Regions from separate parts of the Ruminiclostridium herbifermentans genome, predicted to be linked through region 2. Evidence: a T-box and tRNA genes for the amino acid it is inferred to sense, from the RefSeq annotation. Region 2 holds a T-box; the other holds one or more tRNA genes.
What was found. A T-box is a leader RNA that pairs with one kind of tRNA and senses whether it is charged. The one in region 2 lies ahead of pheS (phenylalanine--tRNA ligase subunit alpha), so its partner is inferred to be a tRNA-Phe.
Positions count from the first base shown of each region.

Region 1: it has a tRNA-Phe gene. The T-box ahead of pheS (phenylalanine--tRNA ligase subunit alpha) is inferred to sense a tRNA for this amino acid. The anticodon was not compared.

Region 1 is NZ_CP061336.1:723,817-728,669, forward strand. Features, by position in the region: gene EHE19_RS03090 (class I SAM-dependent DNA methyltransferase) at 1-258, shown strand, start outside; gene EHE19_RS03095 (cold-shock protein) at 474-674, shown strand; gene hslO (Hsp33 family molecular chaperone HslO) at 1,127-2,011, shown strand; tRNA gene EHE19_RS03105 (tRNA-Val) at 2,155-2,230, shown strand; tRNA gene EHE19_RS03110 (tRNA-Asp) at 2,255-2,331, shown strand; tRNA gene EHE19_RS03115 (tRNA-Phe) at 2,336-2,411, shown strand; tRNA gene EHE19_RS03120 (tRNA-Gly) at 2,539-2,613, shown strand; tRNA gene EHE19_RS03125 (tRNA-Cys) at 2,656-2,730, shown strand; gene prfH (peptide chain release factor H) at 3,155-3,814, opposite strand; gene EHE19_RS03135 (RNA ligase RtcB family protein) at 3,899-4,853, opposite strand, start outside.
Region 2 is NZ_CP061336.1:1,763,195-1,768,047, reverse strand. Features, by position in the region: gene pheT (phenylalanine--tRNA ligase subunit beta) at 1-1,200, opposite strand, end outside; gene pheS (phenylalanine--tRNA ligase subunit alpha) at 1,213-2,244, opposite strand; T-box leader at 2,481-2,829, opposite strand; gene EHE19_RS07395 (hypothetical protein) at 3,351-3,563, opposite strand; gene EHE19_RS07390 (hypothetical protein) at 3,740-4,853, shown strand, end outside.

The sequences.
Region 1 (4,853 bases), 1.0 Mb from region 2:
ACATATCTTTGGGAAAATGAGTACAATAGTAAAACAAAAATAGCTAGGTTTGATTTAACTTTTTTTGTAAGACAGGATATGCTTTATGAAAGATTTGATGAGACACATTTTGAAAGGGCATATTCACATGATGAAATAATGAAGTTTATTAATAATTCAGATTTGAAATTTTTAGCTGTTTATAATGAATTAAAATTATCAAAACCTTCTGAAAAGAGTCAAAGAAATTTTTATGTTTGCAAAAAGGTTAAAAGTTAAATCATTACATTATATTTACAGGAGTAATTTGTTGAAAAAGACGAAAAAATATATTATAGCGATTACATGATACGCAGTTCTTTGTAGCAATATGTACAGCAAAAATAAATATCATTTGACAGTTTGCAAGATATGTGATAAACTTCTATATGTTGTTAAATGAACGCGATCATATCGCGCAATAAGTTTAGTTATATTTCAGGAGGAATTGATCGATGGAAAAGGGAAGAGTTAAATGGTTTAATGCTGAAAAAGGCTTTGGATTTATCGAAAGAGATGGCGGAAATGACGTATTTGTACATTTTTCAGCAATCTCAATGGATGGATACAAAACACTTGAGGAAGGCTCAGAAGTACTTTTTGAAGTTGTTGAAGGAGCTAAAGGTCCTCAGGCTGCAAACGTTCAGAGAGCATAATATTTGCTTTAACTATATACTGAAGTAGCCATTAATACCCCGATATATTATATATATCGGGGTTTTCAATATTTTAGAGAAATACTATAATTAAACTTAAATAAAAGCATATGAAAACGTTTCGTAAATTTTAACTAAATTTGTGTTAGAATAATACTTTCAATGCATTAAAGTTTCATCTATTTGTATGAAGCTTGAATAATATTAAATAGTTATTAAGGTCATGTGTGAAGTAAGTTTAAGTGTAGCATTAATAACTATCGATTCTCCGCTGACAGAATATTTATTTTGTGACGAGACAGGCTTTTAGGTTTAAAGGTTAAAAGATATGTTGAAAGATATGTTGAAAGATATAAAGGAATAGAAAAGGAGGGACCAAGCCCATATTATTTCTACTCGGGGAATGCATTTTTCCTCAATTTTTATGATAAATATAGGGCATGGGTATATATATGAATGACTACATTGTAAGAGTGACTGCAGCTGAAGGAACAGTACGTGCTTTTGCTTCAGTATCGACAGAACTTGTGGAAAAAGCTAGACAAATACACGGACTTTCGCCAATAGCTACATCCGCATTAGGTAGGACGCTTACAGCGGCTGGAATGATGTCAAAAATGTTAAAGGGCGATAAAGATAAGCTTACAATTCAAATTAAGGGTGATGGGCCTCTTGGAGGCATTGTGGTTGCATCAGACTCAAAAGCTAATGTTAGGGGATATGTTCATAACCCTAGTGTTGATTTGCCATTAACTGAACGTGGTAAATTAGATATAAGAACAGCTGTGGGCTATGGACATATAAATGTTATCAAGGATATGGGCTTAAAAGAACCATATGTGGGATTTTCTGATTTGGTTTCTGGTGAAATAGCTGATGATTTAACATACTATTTTGCTACTTCTGAACAAGTGCCATCAACGGTATCATTAGGAGTATTGGTGGATGCAAGTGGTGTTAAATGTGCAGGTGGCTTTATAATTCAGCTTATGCCAGGAACAGAAGAGGAGGTAATTGAGAAGCTAGAGGAGAGGTTAATAGGATTTCCTCCTATATCAAAGCTATTGTCAGAGGGAACTACTCCAGAAGAGATTTTAGAGCGTTTACTAGATGGAATGGATCCAAAAGTTATTGAAAAAGTACCTTGCAGCTTTACTTGCACCTGTTCAAGAGATAGGATGGAAAGAAATTTGATTAGTATTGGAAAAGATGACTTGCTTGAAATACTTGAAGATGGTAAGGGTGCAGAACTTCATTGCCATTTTTGTAATACAAAATATAACTTCACTCACAATGATATAGAAAAGCTAGTTATGGAGATTCAGAATAAGAAATAAAATGTAATATTTTTAGATTTTTGAAGCATTATGGAGTATTATAACGTAAGATAAAAATAATTTTTAAAAAAGCTAAAAAAAGGTGTTGACTTTATTAACATTGTCTTGTATACTATCAATTGTCGCTCACGGAGTTAAGCCTTGGGAGCTTAGCTCAGCTGGGAGAGCATCTGCCTTACAAGCAGAGGGTCATAGGTTCGAGCCCTATAGTTCCCACCAAACTCCGTGAAAGACATACAAATTGGCCCGGTAGTTCAGTTGGTTAGAATGCCAGCCTGTCACGCTGGAGGTCGACGGTTCGAGCCCGTTCCGGGTCGCCAATTTGCCCAGATAGCTCAGTCGGTAGAGCAGGGGACTGAAAATCCCCGTGTCGCTGGTTCGATTCCGGCTCTGGGCACCAATACTAAATTGAAAAAACAAGGAATACAATGAAAGCCACTGTTGAGTACTCAGACTTTATATTAACAAATGAAGAGTACAGAACAGGATACATATCAAAGTAAACCGAAAGTTTTTGCAATTTACATGCGGGTTTAACTCAGTGGTAGAGTGTCACCTTGCCAAGGTGAAAGTCGAGAGTTCGAATCTCTTAACCCGCTCCAAACTAAGAGGCAGATTGCAAATGTAGTCTGTCTCAATTTAACGGCGCTATAGCCAAGTGGTAAGGCCAAGGTCTGCAAAACCTTTATTCCCCGGTTCAAATCCGGGTGGCGCCTCCATGAAAAGTACTTAGTTGAAAAAGCTAAGTACTTTTTTTATTCACAAAATGTATTAGGATTTGAACCTGTTCAATATCCGGGTGGCGCCTCCATGAAAAGTACTTAGTTGAAAAAGCTAAGTACTTTTTTTATTCACAAAATGTATTAGGATTTGAACCTGTTCAATATCCGGGTGGCGCCTCCATGAAAAGTACTTAGTTGAAAAAGCTAAATACTTTTTTTATTCACAAAATGTATTAGGATTTGAACCTGTTCAATATCCGGGTGGCGCCTCCAAAATAAAAGCACTTAGTCCCTAAACTCCCGCAAAATTATACTATACAGTTATAGATGAAAGCCAGGCAGGTAAACCATCCGTGGGCAGTCCGCAGGCAATAAGAAGACTAAATGCTTTTTGGTGCGCCAAACTCCCAATATTCTTAATTTATTTTTGCTTTAATCTAAATTCTCTACCTTCATAAATTCTAAAAGGATTGCCCCTTTCGAGAGTATTATGCTGTATCCACAGCTTTTTTTTATGAGCTGTGAAGCTTTCAGTATTTTTTTCTTCGATAAGCATTGATAACCTGCTTAATGCCAGTTTTTTGTTCATATACTGTGAACGTTCTTCACTAGCTGTTACAGTCAGCCCTGTAGGGATATGTACTGCTCTGACGGCCGTTTCCACTTTATTGACGTTTTGCCCTCCTGGACCAGAACTTCTCATTGATTCAAACCTTACATCCTTTTCAAAAAAGTTAAGTTTGTCAGGATTCTTAAACACCTCAATATTAATGAACCAATTCTTTCTTTTGTGATTAGGACGGTACGGGCTATTGCAAATCCAAAGAATTGTGCCGCTAATAATTTCATTATATGCATTTGCCGAGTGATTTTCATTGCTCGGCCTAATACTTATGTGTTCATTGCCTTCCAGGGATAATAGTGCCGATTTTAGATTACCTGATATATGTCCTAGTACAGCATCAATAACGGTAGCTTTTATATTGTTTTTCTTGCATTCTTTTTTGCATGACTCTAGAAAAAGGCTTACTGCAAGTTCGCACTCATCAGGACCTTTTCCAGAACTTATTTGTATCCACATAAATCCTCCATTTTAAAAAGTGATATACTTATAGAGTTATCGTCCGATATCATCAGAAATTTAGGCGATAATAAATTGCCTGTATCAATTGTTTTTATAAGTTAATATGGGCTTAAAGGTTGCAATCACCTTTATTAAGCCAAAGTCCAATAAGCTTTGAATTACTGTATCAATATTCTTATAAGCTTCTGGAGCTTCTTCGAAAAGAAGATTATTATCATTACAAATAACTCTGCCTTTAAATTTGGTATATTTGATTGTTTCCTTTGTGTATTTGTTTTCAAGCCTTGACTTGCACATGCTTCGTTCACATTTTCGTCCGGCACCGTGTGCCAATGAATAGCCTGATATGCAGGTGTTATCAGATGGCATGACCAGATAAGTAAGAGAGCCTCTAGAACCTGGTATTACTACTGCTCCTGCATCGCTAGGTGAAGCACCTTTCCTGTGAATATACAGCAATTTGTTATCACATTCTTTAATACTCACACTATTATGGGAACTGTCAACTAACTTAATAGTATGTGTGTTTATTCCAAGTGCCCTAAGAATTCTGTATGCTATTAGTTCTCTATTAATGGCAGCCCAGAAGATAGCATTATCGTGTTTTGAAAGATATTCTTTGGCTGCAGAAGAAGTTGATTGCAGACCATTTTGGGCTTCATAAAGCTTTATGCTTTCATCTAGGATTGTCTGGCCGTATCCTCGAGAGCCGCTGTGAACCAGAAGCATAATTTGTTTTTTATCAAAGCCAAGGTGACTGAAGGTTTCTTCATCAAATACAGATTCTGTTTCTTGCAGTTCTGCAAAATGATTGCCGCCACCTATAGTGCCAAGACTTGAACCTAATGGGGAAGAAATACTTTTTTCATATTCTGGTGCTTGCAATAAAACTTCTTCTAGATTCTCAGAATTTTTTGACTTGTTCATAAGGCCTAGAGAATTCTGATTATTTCTTGCTTGATTTATTTCCTTTAAAAGCATTTCATCAAAATTCACATTATTTATTCCTTTTGATAATTTTGATATAAGCCTTTCA
Region 2 (4,853 bases):
GCAATAAACATCAGATAAAGCTGAAGCAAAATTAATATTTGGGTTCATATCCTTTAACAGTTTAACAAATCGTTGAATTGCAGTAACTGTAATATTAGGGTCAAGGCACTTTTCATAACGAGCACTTGCCTCAGTACGAAGTCCAATTTTTGTTGAACCCTTTCTTATTGAAGGACCATCAAATGTAGCCGATTCTAGTAAAATAGATGTTGTGTCCTCCAACACTTCGGAGTTTTCTCCCCCCATAATACCAGCTATAGCTACTGGTCTTTCCTTATTACAAATAAGCAATACATCCTCAGGCAAATTTCTTTCAGTGCCGTCAAGTGTCTTGAACAGAGTAGGTTCTTTTGTAGACCTAACAACAATTCCGCTTTCCACCTGTCTGCTGTCAAATGCGTGCATTGGCTGTCCAAGTTCAAGCATTAAGTAGTTGGTCAAATCAACTAATGGTGAAATTGGTCTCATTCCACAGTAAAACAGTCTTACCTTCATGTTCATTGATGTTTGTAAATTAGTGGCTCCATCTATTTTTATGCTGGAATATCTGAGACATTTTTCTGTATCTTCAACATTAATATCAACTTTATCCTTACCCTCTGAACCAGCTAAGCTGTCTAGTTGCATTGGCTTTAGTTCTCTGCCATAAATAGCTGCAATTTCACGCGCAATACCATAATGTCCCCATAAATCTGGTCTGTTTGTTAGAGATTTATTGTCTATCTCTATAATAACATCATCAATATCAATTATAGATTTAATGTCTGTACCTGGTGCATAATCTCCTTCTAAAATCAAAAGTCCACTGTGGTCATCGCTAATGCCCAATTCTTGAGCTGAACAAAGCATACCATAGCTTTCTACCCCTACCAATTTCACTTTTCCAAGCTTAGGAAGCTTTTTAACAGAACCGCCTATTTTTGCTAATGGAACTAAAATGCCTTCTGTAACATTTGGAGCTCCGCATACTACTTGCAGTATTCCGTCACCTGAATCAACTTGAGTAATTTTAAGCTTTTTAGACTCTGGATGTGGAACAACGCTGATTACCTTGCCAACTACAACATTCTGAATGTCCTGACCAACAAATTCTACATCTTCAACTTCTGCTGTAGACATTGTGAATCTATACCAAAGTTCTTTTATATCTATACCATCTAAATTAACATAATCCTTTATCCAATTTAATGAAATTTTCAATTTACTTTCCCCCTATCTTACCGAAAATTGTTCCATTGCTCTCAAATCTCCCGAGTTGAGAATACGAATGTCACTGATTCCATATTTCATCATTGCAAGTCTTGTCAATCCTACACCAAAAGCAAAGCCCGTATATTCTTCAGGGTCAATACCTCCTGCACGCAGAACATTCGGATGAACCATTCCACAAGGTAACAATTCTATCCAACCTGAATGTTTACAAGTAGGACAACCAGAACCACCACATATCATACAGTTAAGATCCAATTCAAAGCCAGGTTCAACAAATGGGAAAAATCCAGGTCTTAATCTAACCTTAACATCTCTTTTGAATATCTCTGACAGCAGTATTTTCATTACATATATTAAGTTTGCAATAGAAACATTTTTATCTATCATCATTCCTTCAAGCTGGAAGAAAGTATTTTCATGTGAAGCATCAGTGCTTTCATTTCTGAAGCATCTGCCAGGAGCTATTACCTTAAGTGGTGCTCCGTATTTTTGCATAGCTCTTACCTGACATGGTGAAGTATGAGTTCTAAGCAGCGAGCCATTTTCAAGCCAGTAAGTATCTTGCATATCTCTGGCAGGATGGTTTTTTGGTATATTGAGTGCCTCAAAGTTGAAAAACTCCTCTTCTACCTCAGGTCCGTCAACTATATTAAAGCCCATACCTGTAAATATTTTTTCTACTTCTTTTTGAACAATAGTAACTGGATGTAGTGAACCTACTTGGAATTTTGTACCAGGTAATGAAATATCAAAGCTTGAACCCTTGCTCAATGACTTTTTGACATCATTATTACTTATCTCCTTAAATTTTGCCTCCAATAATTCACTCAATTCATTTTTAAGCTCATTTGCCTCTTGACCAAACTGCTTTCTCTCTTCAATAGCCATGTTCTTGAGATCCTTGAGCATTTCTGTCAATTCACCCTTTTTTCCTAAGAGTTTTACTCTAAGTTCTTCAACCTCATTACTTGTGGCAGCTGCTTTTATTTTGCTAAGAGCCGCATCCCTTAAATTACTGATTTTCTCAATCACGTCTATTATCTCCTTTCATATTATATCCATATATATCCACAATCTTAATAAGCATAGTATCCAGCAAGTTCCTGACATAGACCAATTCCCATATTCTAGGTTTGAACCAATTTTTAAATAATAAGTTTGAAAACCAACAATTAATACCAACAACTAAAATCTTAAAGTTGAGTTTTTTTCAATTTCATTTTCAATTTCAAATCAAATGAAAACAAAAAATAAAGCCTTCATCCCAACAAAGGGACGAAAGCATTTTTCGCGGTACCACCCAGATTTTTCAGCAATATAGTTAAGTTTTACTAAAACACAGCTTGATTATTATTTCAAGCAACAAAACTATATAAACTAAACTCTTGTAATTTTAACGGCTTTAACCGGCAGCTCCTACATTAATACAGTGTATAATTTGATAAAACAATAACTATTCGACAAAAATATCAAATCATATAATATACACTATACTGTTCAAAGCTGCAGCTCCGGAGGGAACTTGGGCAAGTAGTCTGTTAAAGGTACTTTCAGCCGATGATACCTTATCTCTGCAACATCCTGCTCTCGCTTACTTTTCTCCATCATTGCCTTTATTTATTTAATTATCATACCAGCTTTCAATAAAACGGTATTTTTTACAACCAGTTATATGTAGATTATTATAGCAATATAAATTTAAACATTCAAGAGTGGATTTTTATTATTTCAACTTTACACTATAACCATAAAATATAAAAAGATTTGAAAAGATATTTTAAGAATTGTTAACATACTTAAAACATGAACTAATTACTAAAAAAAGTAGTGCCAGATGAATAAGGGAATGTGGAAATAATCAACATAATAAAAAAGTATAAAAGTATTATAACTAAAAATAAATATGAAACAACTTTGATAATAATGTCGCAATTCAAAAAATGCATATGTTTTATTGCAGTTTATAGCAATTAAGAAGACACCGATAAAGTATAGAAATAGCTCCATACTTAGATGTTGGCTATTTCTATACTTATTCAAAAAATTAAATTAATATTTTTATTTCTAAATATATTACTAAAACCTCGCTATTGAAAATGCTGATTCTATATTCAAAACAGCATTATTTATATTTTAACTCAAGTTTTATCTTCATCTATCTCCTCTTTCATTTTCCTAACAGCATCCTGCCTTCTAGAATTTTTTTCTATTAATCTTTTTTTCAATAAATCATCATTTGTTTTTTCAAGTATTTCATTAGCAACTTCAGCATTATGCATAGTCTTATTAATTTTAGTTTTAACTCTTTCTTCTTCGGCTACACGGTTATCTGGATTTTTAGTTTGCTTCATATTTATGTCCATGTAATCATTAAAACCTATTGAAACATGGACTTTCGCACCTCCTCTAAAAAATATATAATTAGCTTTTTTTATTATGTCCACAAAACAAAATTGTAAACAGCCACTTGACGATAATTTCAGCAAATAATACAATATAATATAAATAACATTCCAAAGGATAACATATGAGTTATAAACGCTTAATCCCAATGGTATTATCATTATTTATTTTACTATTTCCACTTTATTTCTTTTTAATTAAAATATCCAGCAAAGATTTTTCATATATTCTTCCATTCATACTGCTAGTGACTTACTTCTTGTACTGCTTCAATTTTATTCGAAAAGAATTTATAAAAATAAAGGCAGATAGGCAGACTGGTATTCTAGAAAAAACATTAGTTTTGTGTGATTATAATGTTCTTTATACAAGAAATGAGAAATATGGTGCTATGCCTCCAATCCCTACTGCTACATTTTTATCCTATGATAACGATGAATATATTCACTTAAGCGGAGACTTTTCAAAAGTTGATATGCATCCTGGGAAAAAATATAGGGTAAAATTTTATAAAGAATCAGGACTCCTAATTGACATAGAATACAATAAAAGCAAATCAAAAAAATTAAAACTCAATGTTAAATCTAAAAATCAACTAAAAAATAAATATTATAATTTTGCTTTCAAGCATATTGATACTGAACATTCCAATAAAACCTCAAATAGATATATTAGCTTTTTACAAGTACTTATATTTACTATTATAGGTGCCCTAATATTTGGTGTACTATACATTATATATTTGGTATTTAACTTTATCCAAGCAAAAATACTGATGTCTGAAGGATACATAATGCTTATTCAGCCCGATTTTGTTGGTTGGTTATTTATCATTTTTGGTTTTACTATTTTTATATTAATTACATTTGAAGGATATGATGATTATTGGGGATTTATTACAAAAGTATATAACAAGCTTGGATTTAAACGTTCATTAATAATCATTTCAACTGTATTCTTTATGCTTTTATCTCAATTATTTAATATATGTACAATTATTTCAGATGACGGAATAGAATTAAAAAAAGGTTATTTTATGCAAAGCAAAACATATGGTTGGAGTAGCGTAAATAAGGCTTCAGTCTATTACTCATCTTTGAAGACTAGAAGCACTACTAATAAATTAAAGCTTCATTATGTGTTACAATTAAGTGATGGTAATTCAATTGATTTAAAAAAATCAAAAATGTTTTGGAATAGTATTTTAAAAGTTGATAATATCCTTAAACAAAAGCATA